2 regions of the Knoellia pratensis genome follow, and region 2 is predicted to be linked to the other one. Evidence: riboswitches for the same ligand, from Rfam matches in the RefSeq annotation. Region 2 holds a riboswitch; the other holds the start of a gene.
The links. Region 2 has a riboswitch for thiamine pyrophosphate ahead of thiC (phosphomethylpyrimidine synthase ThiC). Riboswitches for the same ligand answer to the same signal wherever they lie in the genome.
Positions count from the first base shown of each region.

Region 1: linked by a shared signal. The riboswitch ahead of ACFQRE_RS04170 (ECF transporter S component) and the one ahead of thiC (phosphomethylpyrimidine synthase ThiC) in region 2 are both predicted to bind thiamine pyrophosphate.

Region 1 is NZ_JBHTDJ010000001.1:883,553-894,226, forward strand. It holds gene ACFQRE_RS04145 (allantoate amidohydrolase) at 1-1,152, shown strand, start outside; gene ACFQRE_RS04150 (formimidoylglutamate deiminase) at 1,149-2,471, shown strand; gene hutI (imidazolonepropionase) at 2,468-3,673, shown strand; gene ACFQRE_RS04160 (helix-turn-helix domain-containing protein) at 3,607-4,203, opposite strand; gene ACFQRE_RS04165 (DUF4235 domain-containing protein) at 4,408-4,686, opposite strand; TPP riboswitch at 4,776-4,879, shown strand; gene ACFQRE_RS04170 (ECF transporter S component) at 4,965-5,666, shown strand; gene ACFQRE_RS04175 (ATP-binding cassette domain-containing protein) at 5,668-7,941, shown strand; gene ACFQRE_RS04180 (MFS transporter) at 8,065-9,282, shown strand; gene ACFQRE_RS04185 (L,D-transpeptidase family protein) at 9,307-9,963, opposite strand; gene ACFQRE_RS04190 (hypothetical protein) at 9,935-10,291, shown strand; gene ACFQRE_RS04195 (sugar isomerase domain-containing protein) at 10,410-10,674, opposite strand, start outside.
Region 2 is NZ_JBHTDJ010000001.1:66,259-76,932, reverse strand. It holds gene ACFQRE_RS00360 (amidase) at 1-48, shown strand, start outside; gene ACFQRE_RS00355 (ABC transporter substrate-binding protein) at 41-1,468, opposite strand; gene ACFQRE_RS00350 (carbohydrate ABC transporter permease) at 1,488-2,366, opposite strand; gene ACFQRE_RS00345 (carbohydrate ABC transporter permease) at 2,363-3,274, opposite strand; gene ACFQRE_RS00340 (ABC transporter ATP-binding protein) at 3,493-4,611, shown strand; gene ACFQRE_RS00335 (ABC transporter permease) at 4,608-5,255, shown strand; gene ACFQRE_RS00330 (ABC transporter permease) at 5,252-6,046, shown strand; gene ACFQRE_RS00325 (ABC transporter substrate-binding protein) at 6,170-7,084, shown strand; gene thiD (bifunctional hydroxymethylpyrimidine kinase/phosphomethylpyrimidine kinase) at 7,202-8,116, opposite strand; TPP riboswitch at 8,146-8,253, shown strand; gene thiC (phosphomethylpyrimidine synthase ThiC) at 8,251-10,035, shown strand; gene ACFQRE_RS00310 (MFS transporter) at 10,032-10,674, shown strand, end outside.

The DNA.
Region 1 (10,674 bases), 820 kb from region 2:
TACCACCGCTTCGCCTGGACCCGTGAGGACCACACGCTGCGGGAGTGGTTCGTCGCCCAGGCGCAGGCGCGTGGGCTCGACGTCACCGTGGACCGGGTGGGCAACCAGTGGGCGTGGTGGGGAGACCCAGACGCCGCCCTCGCCGCGGGGCGGCCGGGCATCGTCACCGGCTCGCACCTCGACTCCGTGCCTGACGGTGGCGCCTTCGACGGACCGCTGGGGGTCGTCTCGGCCTTTGCTGCGCTGGATGCCCTGCGCGACAGGGGGTTCGAACCCGACCGGCCCATCGGTGTCGTGAACTTCATCGACGAGGAGGGGGCCCGCTTCGGGGTGGCCTGTGCCGGGTCGCGAGTCCTCACCGGCGCGATGACTGCTGATCGGGCCCGTTCGCTCACCGACGGCGACGGGGTGTCGATGGCCGAGGCGCTGCGTTCTGCCGGCCGTGACCCCGAGTCGCTCGGACCCGACTCCGAGACCGTCCGCCGGGTGGGCACGTTCGTCGAGCTCCACGTCGAGCAGGGCCGGCTCATGTCCGGCCTCGAGGTCGACACCCCGGTCGCCGTGGGCAGCGACATCTGGCCGCACGGTCGCTGGCGGATCCGGACCCTCGGTGAGGCCAACCACGCCGGCACGACCCGCCTCGAGGACCGCGAGGACGCGATGCTCGGCTTTGCCGCGGCGGTCATTGCCGCCCGCCGCGCCGCCGAGACCCACGGCTGCGTCGCCACCATCGGCAAGGTCGCTGTCACCCCCGGCGGCGTCAATGCCATCGCGAGCGAGGTCACCGGGTGGCTCGATGCCCGTGGGTCCGACGAGGCTGCCGTGCGACAGGTCGTCGATGACGTCCGCGAGGTCGTCGCCGACTTCGACGGCCTCGTCATCGAGGACTCCTGGACCGGCACGACCCCCTTCGACCCGGCACTGGTGAGACGCCTCTCGACCCGGCTGGGCGGCATACCCGTCATCGGGACCGGAGCGGGACACGACGCCGGGATCCTCGCCAACGCCGGCGTTCCCACCGCGATGCTCTTCGTCCGCAACCCCACCGGCATCTCGCACTCACCCGAGGAGTTCGCGACCTCGCAGGACTGCCTCGCGGGTGTCGAGGCGCTCACCACGGTCCTCACCGATCTGGCAGGGTCGCCCGCGTGACGACCTACTGGTGTGAACACGCGCAGCTTCCCGACAAGGTCCACCGCGGGGTGCGGCTCACGGTCGTGGACGGACGGTTCTCCGAGATCGCCACGGACACCAAGCCGCGCGACTCCGATGTGAGACTGCGCGGTGTCGTCCTTCCCGGCTTCGCCAATGCCCACAGCCACGCGTTCCACCGGATGTTGCGTGGTCGCACCCACGGCGACGGCGGCAACTTCTGGACCTGGCGCGAACAGATGTATGCCGTCACCGCCCGTCTCGATCCCGACACGTATTTTGCCCTCGCGAGAGGGGTGTTCACCGAGATGGTGGCGTCGGGCTACACCGTGGTCGGAGAGTTCCACTACCTGCACCACGGGCCCGGCGGGAAGCCCTATGACGACCCCAACGCGATGGGCTCGGCCCTCATCGCCGCGGCCGAGGAGGCCGGGATCCGGCTCACGCTCCTCGACACCTGCTACCTGTCCGGTGGGCTCGACTCGGGCGGCCACCTGCCACTCGACGAGGTGCAGACCCGCTTCTCCGACGGGTCCGTGCAGGCCTGGGCCGAGCGCGTGGAGGCGTTGCAGGACACCCCAATGGTGCGGATCGGGGCGGCTGCCCACTCGGTGCGCGCCCTGACCGGGGACCAGCTCGCGGAGTTCGCCACGGTCGTCGGCAACCGGCCCGTGCACGCCCACGTGAGCGAGCAGATGGGTGAGAACCTCACGACCCAGCTCGTCTATGGCGCCAGCCCGGTCGAGCACCTCACCGACACCGGGCTGCTGCGGGAGGGCTTCACCGCCGTCCACGCCACCCACATGTCCGAGGTCGACCTCGACCTCATGGGGCGATCGGGCGCTGGTGCCTGCTTCTGCCCGACCACCGAGCGCGACCTCGCCGATGGCATCGGTCCGGGGTGTGAGCTGGCGGAGCGGGATGTGCCGATCAGTCTCGGCTCCGACCAGCACGCGGTCATCGACCCCTTCGAGGAGATGCGCGGCATCGAGATGCACGAGCGGCTCAAGAGCCATGAGCGTGGACGGTTCGGCATGGCGCAGCTGCTCGAGATGGGGACCTCGGCGGGCTACCGCAGCCTCGGCTGGGACGGTGGCCGCATCGCCGTCGGCGCCCTCGCTGACGTCGTGGCAGTGCGCACCGACAGTCGCCGCACCGGTGGCGTCGCCCCAGCCCAGATCATCTTCGGCGCCACCGGAGCGGACGTCACCGACGTCGTCGTCGGCGGTCGACGGATCGTGTCCAACGGGGTCCACCCGCTCGGACCCGTCGATGACGTCGTCGCCGAGGCGATCGTCGCCGTGCGGAGCGCCCCGTGAGCCTGCCCGACCCCGGAGGCACCGTGGTGATCACGGGGATCGGGGAGCTCGTCACGTGCGATGGCAGCGGCGACGCCGGACTCGGGCTGCGAACCGGAGCAGCCGTCGTGGTCGAGGACGGCCGCATCGCCTGGATCGGCGACTCCGCAGCTGCCCCCGACGCCGACCGTAGGGTCGACCTCGAGGGCCGAGCAGTCTCCCCCGGGTTCGTCGACAGCCATAGCCACCTGGTCTTCGACGGTGACCGGTCGGCGGAGTTCGCGGCGCGCATGACGGGGGAGCGCTACGACGGAGGAGGCATCGGCGTCTCGGTCGCTGCGACCCGTGCCGCTTCCGACGATCGCCTCCGTGAGCTCGTGGGCCAACGAGTCCGAGAGATGCGCGACCAGGGCACGACGACGGTCGAGATCAAGAGTGGCTACGGCCTCACCGTCGAGGACGAAGCCCGATCCCTCAGCATCGCGAGCGAGTTCACCACGGAGACAACGTTTCTCGGCGCGCACGTCGTGCCACCGGAGGCGCGTGGGGAGCGGGCGGCATACCTGGATCTCGTCACGGGACCGATGCTGGAAGCCTGCGCGCCCTACGCGAAGTGGGCCGACGTCTTCTGCGAGCCGAACTCACCCCACGCCTTCACCGAGGACGAGTCCCGGGCCGTCCTGGCGGCCGCCCGCGAGGCCGGTCTCGGTCTGCGGGTCCACGGCAACCAGCTCGGCCACGGTCCGGGTGTGCAGCTCGCGGTCGAGCTCGGCGCCGCGAGCGTCGACCACTGCACCTACCTCTCCGACGCCGACATCGACGCCCTGGTGGGTTCGGCCGCGACCACCGTCGCGACCCTGCTCCCCGGAGTGGAGTTCTCGACGCGCTCGCCCTATCCGGATGCCCGCAAGCTGCTTGACGCCGGCGTCTCCATCGCGCTGGCGACCGACTGCAACCCGGGCACGTGCTACTCGAGCTCGATGCCGTTCGTCATCGCGCTGGCCGTGCGCGAGATGGGGATGACGCCGGGCGAGGCCGTGTGGGCGGCCACCGCCGGGTCGGCCAAGGCGCTGCGCCGCAACGACATCGGTCGGGTCGCCGTGGGCGGACCCGCCGACCTCGCCGTGCTCGACGCGCCGAGCCACCTGCACCTCGCCTATCGCGCCGGTGTCCCCATCGCCCGCGCCGTGTCCGAGACGAGGGGTGTGCCTTCGTCGTCGTAGCCGTAGGCCGCCACGTCCGCGTGCGACAGGACGCGGACGGGGGCCCCGAGGAGTAGTCCAATGTGCCCCGAGGCCGCCATCAGCGGCAGCCTGTCCGCCCCGGGCGGCACGGTGACCCCGATGAGGACTCGACAGTCGATGGCCTCTGTCCCGTCTGCGACGCCACCATAGAGGCGCGGATCGGCGCCGCCCGCCGAGGTGAGCAGGGTGAGAACCTCCTCCAACCGTGCGGTGAGCCTGCGCCCGATCGGTCCTGGGAAGCGCGCATGGGATGCCTTCCCCACGGCACCGCCCGCATCGGCCGGGTCGCTCGCGTGCCGGACAATCCACTCGAGATCGCAGCCGCAGGCCGCGACGAGCCGCTCCAGGGCAGCGACTGTCGGCTGCTGCTGACGTGCCTCGTATCGGGCGACGACGGTCTGGCTCACGCCCGCGCGCTCGGCCAGCTCCGCCTGAGTGAGTCCCTGCTGCCTGCGGGCGCGGCGGAGAATCTCTCGCGCCGTCGTGGAGACCGTGGTGTCACGCTTCATGGCACCACGATGGCGGGGTCCGCGTGGACTGGCGTCGAGTTGTCCACAGGCAAGCCCGATGCCGACGTCGGCCGAGGGTGTGTACGTCGTGAGGGTCGATAACCCATAGGTGTTGGGCTACACACCTATGGGTTATCGACCCACACGAACACCCCTACAGGCCCCTGGGGCGCCAACCCACGGCCAACGCGACCCAGGAACAACTCAGAGGTCGCGGTCAGTGATCTCCGCCGGCTTGTGACCGGCGGACTTCGCGTAGAACTGCGCTGCCTTGCGGGTCGCCAGCGTGCGAGCGACACCGGCCGCGAGACCGGTGAGGGCGGCATACGCCAACGCGGCCGCGAAGGGCGAGTCGGGGTCCTTGGGGTCGATGGCCTTGTCCTGACCGGCCTTCTGCCAGATCTGGTCGGCCACCTTGGTCGCGGCGAGACCAGCCAGGATCGCCGAGCCGGTTCCGATGATCTTCCACACGGTGCTGCCCACGGTCACTCCTTGACGGTTGCGGTGCCCGCGCAAAAGACGGGCTCCTCTCTCGTTCCACCCTGCCACAGCCGGGGAGTAGGGTGACCATCGTCAAACGACAGGGGAGCGCACCACGCGCTGAGAGTGCGGGCAACCGCAGACCCTCACACCTGATCCGGTTCGCACCGGCGTAGGGAGTCGAGTCTCAGGTGACTGAGCGGCACACGGCGTGTGTGCCGACTGGTCACCTCCCCGAGGTATCCAACGGCCCTGCGCCGGAGACCACGGGAGAAAATTTCATGGCAACACACACCACGGAGCCGGCCACCGCCGACTCCAGCAACACCAACAACACGACAGGCACGAACCCGGGCGGCGGACTCCTGCGCGCCCGAAGCATCCTCGCGACCCGCCCCCTCATGGGGTGGCGGACCGTCGACATCCTCACGATCACCTTCCTCGGCGCGGCCCTCGGTATCGCGTTCTGGGGTTGGGGCGTGTTCTACAACGGGCCGCTGAGCGCCATCACGTTCGGGTTCGCCCCGCTCGGTGGGCTCTTCGCCGGGCCGTGGTTCCTCGCCGGAGTCGTCGGCGGTCTCGTCGTGCGTCGCCCCGGTGCGGCTCTCCTCTGCGAGGTCGTGGCGGCGCTCGTCTCGATGATCCCCGGCACGGAATGGGGCGCGACGACGCTCGTGTCGGGCATCGTCCAGGGCCTGGGCACGGAGCTCGTCTTCGCGCTCCTCGGCTACCGGCTCTTCGGCATCGCGGCGGCCATGCTCGCGGGTGCCATGGCGGGTCCGTTCGCCGCGTTCTACGAGTCGTTCACGTGGATCCAGGACTGGTCCTTCGCGTGGAAGCTCGCCTACGCCGGTGTCCTTGCCGTCTCGGGCGCGGTCGTCGCCGGTGGTGGTGGGTGGTTGCTCACCCGGGCCCTGGCAGCGGCTGGCGCGCTCAACGCGTTCCCTCCCGGCCAGGAGCACCGCGAGAACCGCGCTGTCTGACGTGATCGCGCACGACGCCGGCGCCGGTGGAGGGGCCGGCACCGTCGACGGCGCTGACCGTGTGGTGGGCGGCCACGTCACCCTCGAGGGGGTGACGTGGCGGCCGTACGGTCGGCGCGAACCCGTCCTGCGCGAGATCTCGCTGTCCATCACCCCGGGCCAACGCGTGCTGCTCGTGGGTCCGAGTGGCTCGGGCAAGTCGACGTTGCTGCGGGCGATCGCCGGTCTCCTCGAGACCGCTGACGCCGGTGAGCTGTCGGGCTCGGTGGCCATCGACGGTCATAGCCCGGGGTCGCGCGCCGGTGAGGTCGGGCTCGTCCTCCAGGAGCCGGGTGCCGGGGTGGTCGCCTCCTCGATCGGGCGCGACGTCGCGTTCGGTCTCGAGAACGTGGGTATGCCGCGTGCCGGCATGCCGCCCGCCATCCGTGCCGCTGTGGCTGCGGTGGGACTGGGCCTGCCCCTCGACACCCCGACGGGCGCCCTGTCCGGGGGCGAGACGCAGCGGTTGGCTCTCGCGGGTGCGCTGGCCCTCGCGCCAAGCGTGCTCCTGCTCGACGAACCCACGGCCATGCTCGATCCGGGCCACGCCGCCCAGGTGAGGGCAAGTGTGGAAGGTGCGCTCGCGGCATACCCGATCACGACGGTCGTCGTCGAGCACGTCCTCGGACCGTGGGTCGACCTCGTCGACCGGATGCTCGTCCTCGACGCCGACGGGGTCCTCGTCGCCGACGGGTTGGTGCACGAGGTGCTCGCCCGCGAGCGGCAGCGGCTGCTCGACCTGGGTATCTGGGTGCCCGACGCGCCACCGCCCACCCCCCTGGCGTCCGGCGCCCTGGTGGCCAGGGCGTCGAGCCGTCGGACGGAGCAGGTCACGGCGACCCCGCTGACGATCGAACGCACGACTCGACTGCTGGACGGATCCTCGCGCACGCAGACCGCGGCCCGGCTGGATGTGGCGCTGACCCCAGTAGCCAGCACGGCCACCGCCCTGGTCGGGCCGAGTGGCTCGGGCAAGTCGACGGTGCTGCTGGGCTTCGCCGGGGCGTTGAAGCCGAGGCTGGGCTCGATCGATGCCGCAGGGTCGCCGGTCGCCGACCTCTCGACCCGCGATCTCGCCGCCCACGTCGGTTGGGTGCCGCAGTGGTCCAGCTCGACGATCATCGGGCGCACCGTCCTCGACGAGGTGCTCGTCGCGAGCCACGCGTTGGGCGAGGAGTCGGCCGAACGCGTCGTCGAGGCCCACGCTCTGCTGATGGCTCTCGGCCTCAGCCACCTCGAGGGTGCCGACCCGCGCGAGCTCTCCGGCGGGGAGCAGCGCCGCCTCGCCATCGCCTCGGCGATTCTTCACCAACCGCCGCTGTTGCTGGCGGATGAGCCCACGGTGGGCCAGGACCGGCACACGTGGGCCGCCGTCGTCGGCCTCCTCGACTCCTATCGCGCAGCCGGGGGAGCGGTCCTCGTCTCCACGCACGACGAGGCGCTCATCAAGCGCTCAGACCATGTCGTCGAGCTCGCGACGCCGCCCAAGGAGCCGCCGCCCCCGGAGCCGCGTCGCGTGCTCGCCGGACGGGCAGGTCCTCTCGCCCTGATGCTCGGCGCACTCGTGGCGATCCCGGCCGGCATCATCCCCGGGCACTGGCGCACCTCGCTCCTGGTGCTCGCCGTCCAGGTGGTGCTGGCCTGCATGGCTCTGTCCGCCCCCGGTGCGGGTGCCCGTCCGACGGGTCGGCTGCGTCGCGTGGTGTTGCGGCTGCTGCCCGGAGTGCTCGGTGGGCTCTCTGTCGGCTGGTCGACGTGGCTGCTCGGTGGGCACGACACGACGACGGCGTTCACCGCGGCTCTGCGCGTGCTCATCATCGTGCTGCCGTCAGCGGTGCTCCTGCCGTTCGTCGACCCGGACCGGCTCGGCGACCACCTCGCCCAACGCCTGCGCATGCCGGCCCGTCCCGTCGTCGCCCTCGCCGCGGCCCTGCAGCGGGTGCACACGTTCGGGGCGGTGTGGTCGGAGATCTCGCTGGCCCGGCGGGTGCGCGGGCTCGGCATGGACCCGCGTCGGCCCGTGGCGATGGTGCGTGACCTCGCGACCGTGACGTTCGGACTGTTGGTGCGGACGCTGTGGATGGCGGCCGACCTGGCTGTCGCGATGGACGCGCGTGGCTTCGCGTCGGCGTCGAGGCGCGCCTGGTTCGCCACCGCACCCTGGCGACTGGCCGACACCGTGGTCGTCCTGGCGTCACTGGTCCCCATCGCCGCCGCTCTCCTCGCCCGTCCCTAGCTCACCCAATTGGACGGTTAGGGACGTGGAGACTTCAACGTCCGCAACCGTCCAATTGGTGAGTTAGGGACATGAAACGGGGGCGGGGGAATGTCGGAGGGGCGCGGCATACTTGTCCCTGCCATGACCACCCCCACTCCCGCGCCGGTTGAGCGTGTCCGCATCCCGCGCGAGATCTGGGTGCTCGTCGCCTCCGCGTTCGTCATCGCGCTCGGCTTCGGCCTCATCACGCCCGTCCTGCCGCAGTTCGCGCAGAGCTTCGGGGTCGGCGCCACCGCGAGCGCGGTCGTGGTCAGCGTCTTCGCGTTCTTCCGGCTGGTCTTCGCTCCTGCGGGTGGCGCCCTCATCGTCCGCCTGGGTGAACGCCCGATCTACCTCGCCGGCCTCCTCATCGTTGCGGCGTCGACGGCGGCCACGGCGTTTGCGCACTCCTACTGGCAGCTCGTCGTCTTCCGCGGTCTCGGGGGCATCGGCTCGGTGATGTTCACCGTCTCGGCCACGGCGCTCATGGTGCGTCTCGCCCCACCGTCGATCCGTGGCCGGGTGTCCTCGGCCTACGGCTCGGCGTTCCTCATCGGCGGCATCGGTGGTCCTGCCGTCGGTGGCGCCCTCGGCGGCCTCGGTCTGCGAGTGCCTTTCCTTGCGTATGCCGCCGCGCTCGTCCTCGCTGCGGCTCTCGTCGCGATCTTCATCAACGGCCACGCCCTGCGTCCCGCTCCCGACGCACCCGTGCTCCCGGTCATGACCGCGCGAGAAGGGTGGCAGGACAGCGCCTTCCGCGCGGGTCTGGTCTCCGGCTTCGCCAACGGGTGGGCCAACTTCGGGGTGCGCAACGCGATCATCCCGCTCTTCGTCGCGGCCAACATCGGCAAGGAGCCGTGGCTGGCCGGTGCCGTCCTCGCGATCTATGCCGGGGGCAACGCCATCGGCATGAATGTCGCCGGACGCCTCAGCGACACCGTCGGCCGCAGACCCTTCATCATCGGCGGCCTCGCGGTGGCTGGGGTCGCGACCATCGCCACCGGCTTCGCGACGACCTTCCCCGTCCTCGTCGCCCTGTCCATCGTCGCCGGGATCGGCTCGGGTGCGCTCAACCCGTCGCAGCAGGCGAGCATGGCCGACGTCATCGGGCGGGACCGCAACGGCGGTCCGGCGCTCGCGGCGTTCCAGATGTCTGCCGATGCCGGCGCGATCATCGGGCCGATCATCGCCGGTGCCCTCGTCGACTCCGGGAGCTTCGCTCTGGCCTTCGCGGTCACGGGTCTCCTGAGCCTGCTCGCGACGATTCCGTGGTCGCGTGCCCGCGAGACCCTGCCGCGTGAGGCCGTTCTGTCCCGCTGACCTTTCGGTCGCCTGAAGGTCCGGTCAGCGCACGAGGACGGTCGAGCCCTTCGGCATGAGGTCACGCGCCCAGATCATGTTCATCGCGGAGTTGCTCACGCGGGCGCAGCCGTGCGAGGCCGGGTGGGCCGGGATCGACGGCGACCCGTGCACGGCATACCCGCCGTGGAAGTAGCGCGGCCGCCACATGGTCCCGAGGAAGCCCTCATCGGAGCCATCGACGGTGTAGTAGACCGTGAACGTGCCCTTGGGCGTTCGCGCGGTCGCGGTGTTGCCTTTCTTGGTCTCGTACTCGTAGCCGCCCCCGGTGCTCGTGTTGAGGATGTACTTGACCTCGCCACCCCGCACGATCATGAGGATCTGGCGCTTGAGGTTGATGTCGATCCCGTTGCCCGAGAGGTTCGTGCTCGGCCGGACGCCGTTGGCCAGGGCCTTCTGCGTCGCGGGTCCGACGTTGCCGTCCCGCGACAGGCCCGCGCTCTTCTGTAGGGCCCACACCGCCTGACGGGTGAGGGAACCGTAGTGCCCGTCGGGCTCGCCGAGCCAGTAGCCGAGGGCGCTGAGCCGCTGCTGGAGGGCGAGCACCTTGGGGCCGCGGTCGCCGATCCGCAGATCGGTCCGGACGGGCGTGGGGGGCTTCGACGGCTCCGTCTTGGCCGGCACGCTCTGGGTCGGCTTCACCTTCGGCGTCGTCGAGGGGGCCGGCTGGGCCGAGCTCGGTCGCGGTGTGAGCGTGACCGGGGGCAAAGTCGCGGGGGTCGCGGGCGTCGTGGGGGTCACCAAGGGCGTGATCACGGGCGTGGGCGTGGACTGGTCCGTGCTGGCCGTGCGCGCGGGCTGCGTCGCCCTGCTCACCGACGATCCCGCCTGGGGTTGCTCAGGCGTCGGCCCGCAGGCGCTCAGCCCCACTGCCAGCGCTGCCGCAACCGACACACTCGCCACACCCCGCCGGACACTCCCTGACACGTCGTTCCCCTCTGTCGCGTTCGAGATGCCTCACGGATCATGACGCGCTGGGCGGGTTGGAGGTTGCGTCTGTTGCCAACTCGTGACCGGTCAAGGATGCCCGACGTGCGCTTCGGAACGAGGGAGGCAGGCTGTCGTGCGGCTCTTTGCGGGGTCGCGTCTTACGGCTCGATGGGGCGGATCCGCGCGCCGTACATCGAGTACAGGCTGGCGTTGTGTGCGTCGCCGAGGGGCGTGTTGGCCGAGAGGTAGACCGGCACCGGCGCGCTGATCTCCTCGAGGGCTCTGCACGTGGCTTCGGTCAGCAGCTGGGCGATGAGGACGCCCGTCAGCGATGACACCGCCCCGATTCGCTGCCCGCCGTCGAGCTGGATCGTGGCATCGCCTCGCGGCGCACGGTTGTCGATCCCGACGTCGGCGAGGTCG
Region 2 (10,674 bases):
GATCTCGAGGAGGCGTCACCGTTCGCCTCGCTGGCGAGTGCTACTTGACCGAGCTGTTGTACTGGCTGATCTGAGCGGTGAGGGACTCGGCCGCCTTGGTCATGGCTTCCTGCGCGTCGGTGCCGTTGAGGGCAGCCTCGAGGCCGTCCTCGGACGCCTTGCGCGCCTGGGGCATGACACCGAGGAGGCAACCCTGGGTGGCCTTGCTCAGCTTGGTGCCCTCGAGCTGCTTGACGGCGACGTCGAACAGCGGGTTGGCCTTGCGGTAGTCGACGTCAGCCGGCTCGTCGAGAGCACCCTTGCTGATCGGGAAGTAGCCGGTGCCGATGTGCCACTGTGACTGGCTCTTCTTGTCGGCGAGGAACTTCACGAACTGCCAGGCGGCTTCCTTGTTGACGTCCTTGTGGCTCTCGCCGTTGATCCACAACGAGGCTCCACCGATGATCGGGCCACCCCCGGTGTCCGCCTTGATGTGCGGGTAGTTGGCTGCACCGAGCTCCCAGCCGCCCTCCTTGGCTGCCTTGCTGAAGCCGCCGAGCTGGCCGGTGGACTCGAGCGTGATGGCGAGCTGGCCGGACTTGAAGGCTGCCTGGGCGGCCTTGGTGTCGCGACCGGTGTTGGCGGCGAGACCGTCCTTGACCATCTGCTGCCACCACTTGACGACCTCGACGCTCTCGGGCTGGTCGAACAGCACCTTGGTCGCCTTGCCGTCACGGCCGTTGCCCTGGTCGCAGTACTCCTTGCCGTCCGTGGCAATGAACTGCTCGAGGAGCCATCCGTAGATCGCGGCACCGAAGCCGTAGTCCGCCGGACCGCCGGTCTTCTTGGCGAGCTTCTCGGCGGCCGCACGGATCCCGGCGAGGTCCTGCGGCGGGGCTTCGGGGTCGAGGCCGGCCTTCTTGAAGAGCGTCTTGTTGTAGTAGAGGACCGGCATGGAGGTGTTGAACGGCATCGAGTTCAGCTTCTTGTCGATGCTGTAGTAGCCCGTGATGTTGGGCTGGAGGTCCGAGACGTCGAGCTTGTCGCGGTCGATGAACGACTGCATCGGGATCGTCTGCTTCGCGTCGATCATGAAGCGGCTGCCGATGTCGTAGATCTGGATGACGTCCGGGGTCGACTTGCTCTGGATGGCCGCCTTGTACTTCGTGATGGCGTCGTCGTACTTGCCGGCGTAGGTCGACTTGACCTCGATCTTGCCCTTGTTGGCCGTGTTGAAGTCGGCGACGAGCTTGTCGAGCGCCTCGGCGTTGGTGCCGTCCATGGCGTGCCAGAACGCGACGGTCGTGACACCGCTCGCCTTGTCGAGGACGTCGGCTGCCGGTGCCCCACCGGACGCGCCGCCACCATCGCCCCCGTCTCCATCGCTGCCGCCGCCGCAGGCGGCGAGGAACAGCGACACGGTCGCCAGACCTGCCGGCACGGCATACCGGAGTCGGCGGCCTGTGCCACCTGAGGTTGTTGATTTCATTCGTGCACTCCTTTGCGCATCACTTGACGGCACCCGTGGTGAGACCGCGGACGATGAATCGCTGCCCAAAGATCACGAGCAGCAGGGTGGGGAAGAGGGCGAGCATGACGCCGGCGAGCACCATGCCGGGGGAGTCGGAGTCAGAGCTCTGCAGCTGGCTGATGCCGATCTGGATCGTCTGGTGCTTCGGGTCCTCGGTGGCGAGGAGCGGCCAGAAGTACATGTTCCAGGCCGACAGCGCCGACCAGATGCCGAGCGCCGCAAGGCTGGGACGACTCAGCGGCATGAGGATCGAGAAGAGGAACCGGAAGTGCCCGGCGCCATCAACTCGGGCCGCGTCACGCAGCTCCATCGGGAACGACAGGAAGGACTGGCGGAGCAGGAACGTCCCGAACCCGGTCGCGAGGAACGGCAGGGTCAGACCGGCGATCGTGTCCTTGAGTCCCCACTGCGAGATGAGCAGGTAGTTCGGGATGATGATCGACTCGAACGGGATCATCATCGTCGCCAGGAACACGGCGAACCAGAATCCGCGCCACTTGAGGTTGAGGAAGACGAATGCGTATGCCGCAAGGGCGCTCGTGATCATCTGGCCGATCGTGATGCCCAGGGTCTGCAGGACGCTCGTGAGGTACTGGTTGCCCAGCGGGATGATGTCGAGCGCCTTGGAGTAGTTCTCCGGGTGGACGCCGCTCTTGGGATACAGCGCCGGGGGGAAGCTGTTGGTGTCGCGCTCGCCCATGAGTGAGCCGACGAGCCCGTAGTAGACCGGGAAGAGCACGATGAGGAACAGCACTCCGAGGATGAGGTACGTCCCGATGTTGCCCGGCTTGCGGGGGCTGCGCGTCGGCTTGGACTCTGTTGCCGTCGTCGGCTTCACAGTGGTGTCAGTGCTCATCGGTAGAACACCCGCCTCTCGAGGACCCCGAACTGCAAGGCCGTGATGACGAGGACGATGAGCAGCAGGACCATGGCCTGCGCCGAGGCGTAGCCGTAGTTGCTGTTGTTGTTGGCGAAAGCCTGCTCGTAGATCGAGTAGACGAGCGTCGTCGTGCGGTCCTCGGGCCCACCGACGGTGAGGATCTTGATCTGCCCGAAGCTCTGCAGCGAGTGGATCGTGCCCACGACGATGAGGAAGAACAGCTGCGGGGTGAGCAGCGGCATGACGATGGAGCGCTGGAGCCGCAGCCCGGAGGCCCCGTCGAGCCGGGCGGCCTCCATGACGTCCTCGGGGAGGGCGCCGAGACCGGCCGACAGGACGAGCAGGTTGTAGCCGACCTGCATCCACACCGTCGCGCCCGACACCGACCAGAGCGCGAGGTCGGGGTTGGTCAGCCACTGCACCTTGTCGATCCCGAGGTGGCTGAGGATGCCGTTGAGGACACCCGACGCCGGGTTGAACAGGACGCCGAAGATGACCGAGGCCGTCGCCACCGAGAACGCGAACGGCAGCGCAAAAGCGGTGCGGAAGAACCGCACTCCGCGGATGCGCGACTGGAGGAGCAGGGCGATGACCAACGCGATGGCGATGCTCGGGATGACCGTGAGGAGCGTGAACGCGAACGTCACCCACAGCACCTGGAGGAAGTCCGGGTCACTGAACATCCGCGTGTAGTTGACGAAACCGACGTAGCCGCTCGGGTTGCCGAGGATGTCGGTGCCCTGCACGGACAGCAGGATCGACTTCACGAGCGGCCAGAAGATGAACAGGCCGAACACGACGAGCGCCGGCAGGAGATATCCCACCGCGACCCACCGCTCGCGGCGCCCCTCCGCACCGACGGTGCTGGTGACGGGGTTACTCATCGATCGCCACCCGGGGGCGGTGGGCAGTCAGCGTCACGTCATGTCCTCATCGTTGTGGGCAGTCGGCTTGATGCTAGGCCGCTTCTTCCACTTTCTGACGACATGGGGCCAATCAAGGTCGCTTTTCTCCATAGGGGATTGTCAAGGCTCTGAACTGCGCGTATGCCGTTCGCGCCGGTTACGTTTGACCTCACCATTCGTTTGGCAAGGGGCTGAGCATGATCCGGTTCGACGGCGTGACCAAGAAGTACCCCGACGGCACCGTGGCTGTGGACCACCTGAGCCTCACGGCACCGACCGGCAGGATCACGGTCCTCGTGGGGCCCTCTGGCTGTGGCAAGACGACCTCGCTGCGCATGGTCAACCGGATGATCGAGCCCACCAGCGGGACGATCAGCCTGGATGGCCTGGACACGGCGACGATGAACGAGGCGCAGATGCGCCGCGGCATCGGCTACGTCATCCAGCACGCCGGGCTCTTCCCGCACCGGACCGTCGTCGACAACGTCGGCACTGTGCCGCGCCTCCTCGGTTGGGACAAGAAGGAGACGCTCGAGCGCTCCCGCGACCTGCTCCACCGCGTGGGGTTGGCGCCTGAGCTGGCTGATCGCTATCCGTCGCAGCTCTCCGGTGGTCAGCAGCAACGCGTCGGTGTCGCCCGGGCCCTCGCGGCCGACCCGCCTGTGATGCTCATGGACGAGCCGTTCAGCGCGGTCGACCCCGTCGTGCGCGACCAGCTGCAGGAGGTCTTCCTCGACCTGCAGTCCGAGCTCGGCAAGACGATCATCTTCGTCACCCACGACATCGACGAGGCCATCAAGCTCGGCGACCAGGTGGCGGTACTGCGCGTGGGCGGCACGCTCGCCCAGATCTCCGACCCCGCGTTCCTGCTGGCGCACCCGGTCGATGACTTCGTCGCGGACTTCGTGGGTCGCGACCGCGGCTACCGGTCGCTGCAGTTCCAGCCCGCCCCCAAGCTGCCGCTGGCTGCCGAGCGCACGTTGGTCGTCGGGGAGTCCACGGCCGGGGTGTCCGGTGACTGGGTGCTCGTCGTCGATGACGAGCGTCGGCCGCTGGGCTGGGTGGAGCCGGAGCGCGTCGGCGGTGAGGTGACATCCAAGGCGCTGCACCGCGGTGGCACCGTGGCCCGCGCTTCTGGGTCGTTGCGTGGCGCTCTCGATGCCGCCCTGTCATCACCCTCGCGACGTGGCGTCATCGTCGACGACTCGGGGTCCCTGGTGGGAACGGTGCGCGCCCACGAGGTGCTGTCCCTCATCGAATCGGCTGACCGGCCCGACGTCGACCTGGCGGAGGAGTTCGCGGAGCCCTCCCCATGACCTGGATCAACGACCACTGGAGCGAGATCTTCACGCTGGCGCGCAGCCACGTGTGGCTCGCCGGGGTCCCGCTGGTCCTCGGGTTGCTGATCGCCCTGCCGCTCGGGTGGGCGGCCCGACGCTGGTCGCGGCTCTATCCGGTGCTCATCTCGGCGTCGGGGTTGCTCTACACGATCCCGAGTCTGGCCCTGTTCGTGTTGATGCCGCTGATCCTCGGCACTCGAGTGCTGGATCGCGTCAACGTGGTTGTGGCGATGACGGTCTATACCGTCGCGCTGCTCGTGCGCACCGTGGCTGATGGCCTGGGCTCCGTTCCGGATCCCGTCCTCCAGGCGGCTCGGGCCATGGGCTATCGCGGCTTCCGGCGCTTCTTCGGCATCGAGCTGCCACTCGCCGTGCCGGTCATTGCTGCCGGGCTGCGGGTTGCCGCCGTGAGCAACGTCAGCATCGTCTCGGTCGCTTCACTCATCGGCGTCTCCCAGCTCGGCAACCTGCTCACCGATGGCTATGACCGCTTCATCACGCCGGAGATCGTCATCGGCATCGTCTCGTGCGTCGTCCTCGCGCTCCTCTTCGACGGCGTCATCCTCCTGGGCCAACGACTTCTCACTCCGTGGCTGCGAGCGCAGGGAGGCCGGTCATGATCAACAACATCTTCCAGTGGCTGACCTCGTCGGCAACGTGGTCCGGTGACACCGGTCTGGGTGCTCGTCTCGTGCAGCACATCTGGTACTCCCTGCTCGCCGTCGTCATCGCGGCCGTCATCGCGATCCCGTTGGGTCTGTGGGTCGGTCACACCGGTCGGGCCAAGTGGCTCGTCACCCTGGCCAACTCCCTGCGAGCCGTGCCGACCCTCGGTCTGCTCTTCGCTGTGGCCCTGTGGCTGAGCCCGAAGTTCCAGTCGGACCTCGCCTTCCTCATCCCGAGCATCGTCGTCCTCGTCGTCCTGGTCATCCCGCCGATCCTTTCCGGCGTGTATGCCGGCGTCGAGGCTGTCGATCCCGCCACCCGTGACGCTGCCCGCGGCATGGGTATGCGGGGTTTCGAGGTGGTGCGGCAGGTCGAGATCCCCAACGCCTTGCCGCTCATTCTCTCTGGCCTGCGCTCAGCATTCCTGCAGGTGATCGCCACGGCGACCGTCGCGGCATACGTCGGTCTGGGTGGTTTGGGCCGGTATCTCGTCGACGGGATCAAGACCGGTGACTACGTCTCGACGGCTGGCGGAGCGCTCGTCGTGTCCCTCCTCGCGCTGATCGTTGACGGGATCCTCGCGATCGTGCAGCGTCTCGTCGTCTCGCCCGGGCTCACGGGCGGGCGCAAGGGACGGGCCCTGCGGGGGCGCGCCAGCCCGGATGTCGTCGCGGCCGAGACCGACTCGTTGCCCCAGGCCGGAATGTCGGTGGGCCGTGGTGGAGTTGATCCTGATGCGGCCTGACCTCCGGCGATGTCGCATGCTCGACCTGCCACGACTTGTCCCTGCTTTCACTGCTCAGCTCGTCATTGCCCAGCCCGAACGCACGACCGATCGCACGAGCGATCGCAACCGAAGGACGTCCTCATGAAGCGCATGACTTCCGTACTCGCTCTCACCACCGCTGCGATCCTCGGCCTGTCTGCCTGCGGCGGCGGAGGCGACCCGCTGTCCTCGGACTCGCCTTCCGCAAGCGGTTCAGCAGGTGGCGGCGCCGTCGTCATCGGCTCCGCCGACTTCCCCGAGTCCGAGCTGCTCGCCGAGATCTATGCCGGTGCGCTCAAGGCCAAGGGCATCGACGCCACGACGAAGCCCCGCATCGGCTCGCGCGAGATCTACCTCAAGGCCCTCGAGGACGGCTCCATCCAGGCCATCCCCGAATACACCGGCGCGCTCGGCTTCTTCTACGACAAGAACTTCAAGGAAACCGATCCCGAGAAGGTCTACACCGCGATCCAGTCGCTCATCCCGGCCAAGTTCGCCCTCCTGGAGAAGTCTGCGGCCGAGGACAACGACTCCATCGTCGTCACCAAGGAGACGGCCGACTCCAAGTCGCTCAAGACCATCGACGACCTCAAGGCCGTCGCTGGCGAGCTGTCGCTCGGGGCCCCGCCGGAGTTCAAGGCGCGTCCGCAGGGTGTGCCCGGACTGACGAAGACCTACGGAGTGACGTTCAAGTCCTTCCGTGCGCTCACGGGTCAGGGCCTCGTCCAGGCGCTCAAGAACGGTCAGGTCGACGCGGCCAACATCTTCACCACCGACCCGTCGATCGCCGAGAACGGCTTCGTCTCCCTCGAGGACACCAAGAAGCTCTTCGGCTCGCAGAACATCGTGCCGCTCGTCGCGAAGGACCGCTCCGAGGAGCTGGCGCCGACGCTCAACGCGGTGTCGAAGGCCCTCACGACCGAGGTCATCTCCGGCCTGCTCAAGCAGACGGTGACCGACAAGAAGGACGCCAAGGACGTGGCGGCCGAGTTCCTCAAGTCCAACAACCTGGGCTGATCGCCCCGATACCCGGATCGCCCGAATACGAAATAGTGCCGTGTGCGCTCAGTTGCTCCTTCGTCGCAAACGCACGCACGGCACTATTTCGCATTCCGGCTGAGGTTTGCCGCTGGCTCAGTCGTGGTCGCTCAGCCTGAGTGAGACATGTGTCTGGGGCCAGGCGTGGTTCAGGGGGCCGGGGCCTTGGCCGATGCTGAGTTCGTCGGCGTGCTCGAGGGCGCCCGTGACGTAGTCCTTGGCGGCGCGGACCGCTGAGAGCCAGTCGTCGTGATGTGGGCGGAGGGCGGCGATGGCGGAGCTGAGGGTGCAGCCGGTGCCGTGGGTGTTCGTGGTCGCAACGCGCGGCGCCGACAGGTCAACGGCGTCGGCACCCGGGCCCTCGCTCCACACATCGACCGACTCGCCACCGTCGAGGTGGCCGCCCTTGAGCAGGACCCGACGAGCCCCGAGGCCGTGCAGTGCTCTTGCCTGAGTGCGCAGATCGGCAACATCGACGGCCCCATCGGTGCCGAGCAGGACAGCCGCTTCTGGAGCGTTGGGTGTGATGACGTCGACGTGTGGGATGAGTTCGAGCAGGGCACTGACCGCGTCGTCGGCGAGCAGGCGTGAGCCCGCGCTCGAGACCATGACGGGGTCGAGGACGGTCGGCACTCCCACGAGTGCTGGGTGCTCGCGGATCACGCGGGTCACGGCGTCGACGACCTCGGCGTTGGCGAGCATCCCGATCTTCACGGCGTCGATCCTGACGTCGGCCAGGAGGGTCTCGAGCTGCTCCGCGACAAAGGCCGCGGGCACGGCATGGACCCCCGTCACTCCGGTGGTCGACTGCGCCGTCAGCGCCGTGATGACGCACGTGCCGTAGGCGCCCAATGCGGCGAAGGTCTTGAGGTCGGCCTGGATGCCGGCACCACCAGAGGGGTCGCTTCCGGCGATCGAGAGGACCACGGTCTGGGGTGAATTGCCCTGTCTCGCAACGGCATACGCATCACTGGCCGCTTCTGCGGGAACGGGTCGGGCGGAGGGCGACATGGCGCAAACCTAATGGGGACGCTACGGTGGGCGCACCCCACGGGGGCCCGAGCACGGGCTGAGATCGGACTGATGCTGTCCGGACCGTCTGAACCTGTCCGGATCATGCCGGCGAAGGAAGAGGAGGCGCCTCCGTGCGTACCCATCACCCGTCCGAAGTCCACCCGCAGCATCGCGTGACCACCGTCGGCGATGGCGACATCGTCGTCCCCGTGACGGCGATCAGCCTGGCCGCCAGCCCGGACGGCAGCCCGAACGAGGACGTTCTCGTCTATCGCACGGCCGGCCCGGGTGGCGACCCCGAGGTGGGGCTGCCCTCGGCTCGCGCCGAGTGGATCGCGGCGCGCGGTGACGTCGAGACGTATGACGGGAGGCCGCGCGACCTCGCTGACGACGGGCGTGCCGCGATGCGTCGTGGTGAGGCGAGCAGCCTCTGGCGGGGCGAGGTGAGGGCGCCACTGCGATCTTCAGACGGGGCGAACGTCACCCAGATGCACTACGCACGGCGGGGCGAGATCACCGCGGAGATGCGGTTCGTCGCGCTGCGTGAGGGCTGCAGCGTCGAGCTGGTCCGCGACGAGGTGGCGTCCGGCCGCGCCATCATCCCGGCCAACATCAACCACCCCGAGTCCGAGCCGATGATCATCGGGCGGGCGTTCCTCACGAAGATCAACGCCAACATCGGCAACTCGGCCGTGACCTCCTCGATCGCGCAGGAGGTCGACAAGCTCACCTGGGCCACGCGCTGGGGTGCCGACACCGTCATGGATCTGTCCACCGGCGACGACATCCACACGACCCGTGAGTGGATCATCCGCAACAGCCCCGTGCCCATCGGCACCGTGCCGATCTACCAGGCGCTCGAGAAGGTCGACGGTGAGGCATCTGCTCTCACGTGGGATGTGTTCCGGGACACCGTGATCGAGCAGTGTGAGCAGGGCGTGGACTACATGACGATCCACGCGGGGGTGCGGCTGGCGTTCGTGCCACTGACTGCCGACCGGGTCACCGGGATCGTGTCGCGCGGTGGGTCGATCATGGCCGGTTGGTGCCTGGCGCACCACGAGGAGTCGTTCCTCTACACGCACTTCGACGAGCTGTGCGAGATCTTCGCGCGCTACGACGTGGCCTTCAGCCTGGGCGACGGGCTGCGTCCCGGGTCGATCGCCGACGCCAACGACGAGGCCCAGCTGGCCGAGCTGCGCACTCTTGGCGAGCTGACCCAGCGGGCGTGGGCGCACGACGTGCAGGTCATGGTCGAGGGGCCCGGTCACGTCCCGCTGCACCTCGTCAAGGAGAACGTCGACCTCGAGCAGGACTGGTGCCACGGCGCGCCGTTCTACACGCTCGGGCCGCTCGTCACCGACATCGCGCCGGGCTACGACCACATCACCTCGGCGATCGGCGCGGCGACGATCGCGCAGCATGGAACGGCCATGCTCTGCTATGTCACACCCAAAGAGCACCTCGGTCTGCCCAACCGTGATGACGTCAAGACCGGCGTGATCACCTACAAGATCGCCGCCCATGCCGCAGACCTCGCCAAGGGTCACCCGGGAGCGCGCGTGCGTGATGACGCGCTGAGCAAGGCCCGGTTCGAGTTCCGTTGGCACGACCAGTTCGCCTTGTCCCTGGACCCGGAGACGGCGATGGCGTTCCACGACGAGACGCTGCCTGCCGAGCCCGCCAAGACGGCGCACTTCTGCTCGATGTGCGGCCCCAAGTTCTGTTCGATGCGCATCAGCCAGGACATTCGTGACGCGTATGGTTCCGCGGCCCAGCAACGCGAGGTCGTGGAGCAGGGCATGGCGGAGAAGTCACGCCAGTTCGTCGAGCTCGGGTCGAGTGTCTACCTGCCCGAAGGTCCTCACAGCGTCGAGAGCGTCGAGAGCGTCGAGAGCGTCGAGGTGGCGCGGTGAGCACGGCGACGTTGCCCCCTGAAGGGCGGGCGGCGGTCCGGGCTGGTGTCATCGGCAACTACGTCGACCAGTTCAACATCTTCCTGCCCGTCGTCGCCCTCGCACCCGCTCTGGCGACGCTCGCGGGACCGCACGCCGGGGTGACCGGTGGCGCCCTCGTCATCGTGGCGACTCTCCTCGGCCGCCCGGTGGGATCGATGATCTTCGGCCGCGTCTCCGACCGTCTCGGTCGCACAGCCACGACGAAGATCGCCATCGCGGGAACAGCGGCCACCAGCTTTGCGATCGCCGCAGTTCCCGACCACGGCTCCATCGGTGCGTGGGCGATCACCGTCGTCATCGCGCTGAGGTTCGTTGCCGGGGCCTTCCTCGCTGGTGAGTACACCTCGGCCATCCCGCTCGCCATGGAGTGGTCGCGGCCTCGCCGTCGCGGACTGGTGTCCGGGCTGATCATGTCGATGGCGCCCTCGGCTCAGGCGACCATCGCCTTCGCCACGGCCGGTCTCATCGCCGTGTTGGGACTGCCCGCCTACGCGGCGTGGGGCTGGCGCGTCACCTTTGTCATCGGTGGCGCGGCGAGTCTGGCGCTGCTGGCCTACTACTCGTCGAAGGTGACCGACGCCCCCGACGTCGTGCGCG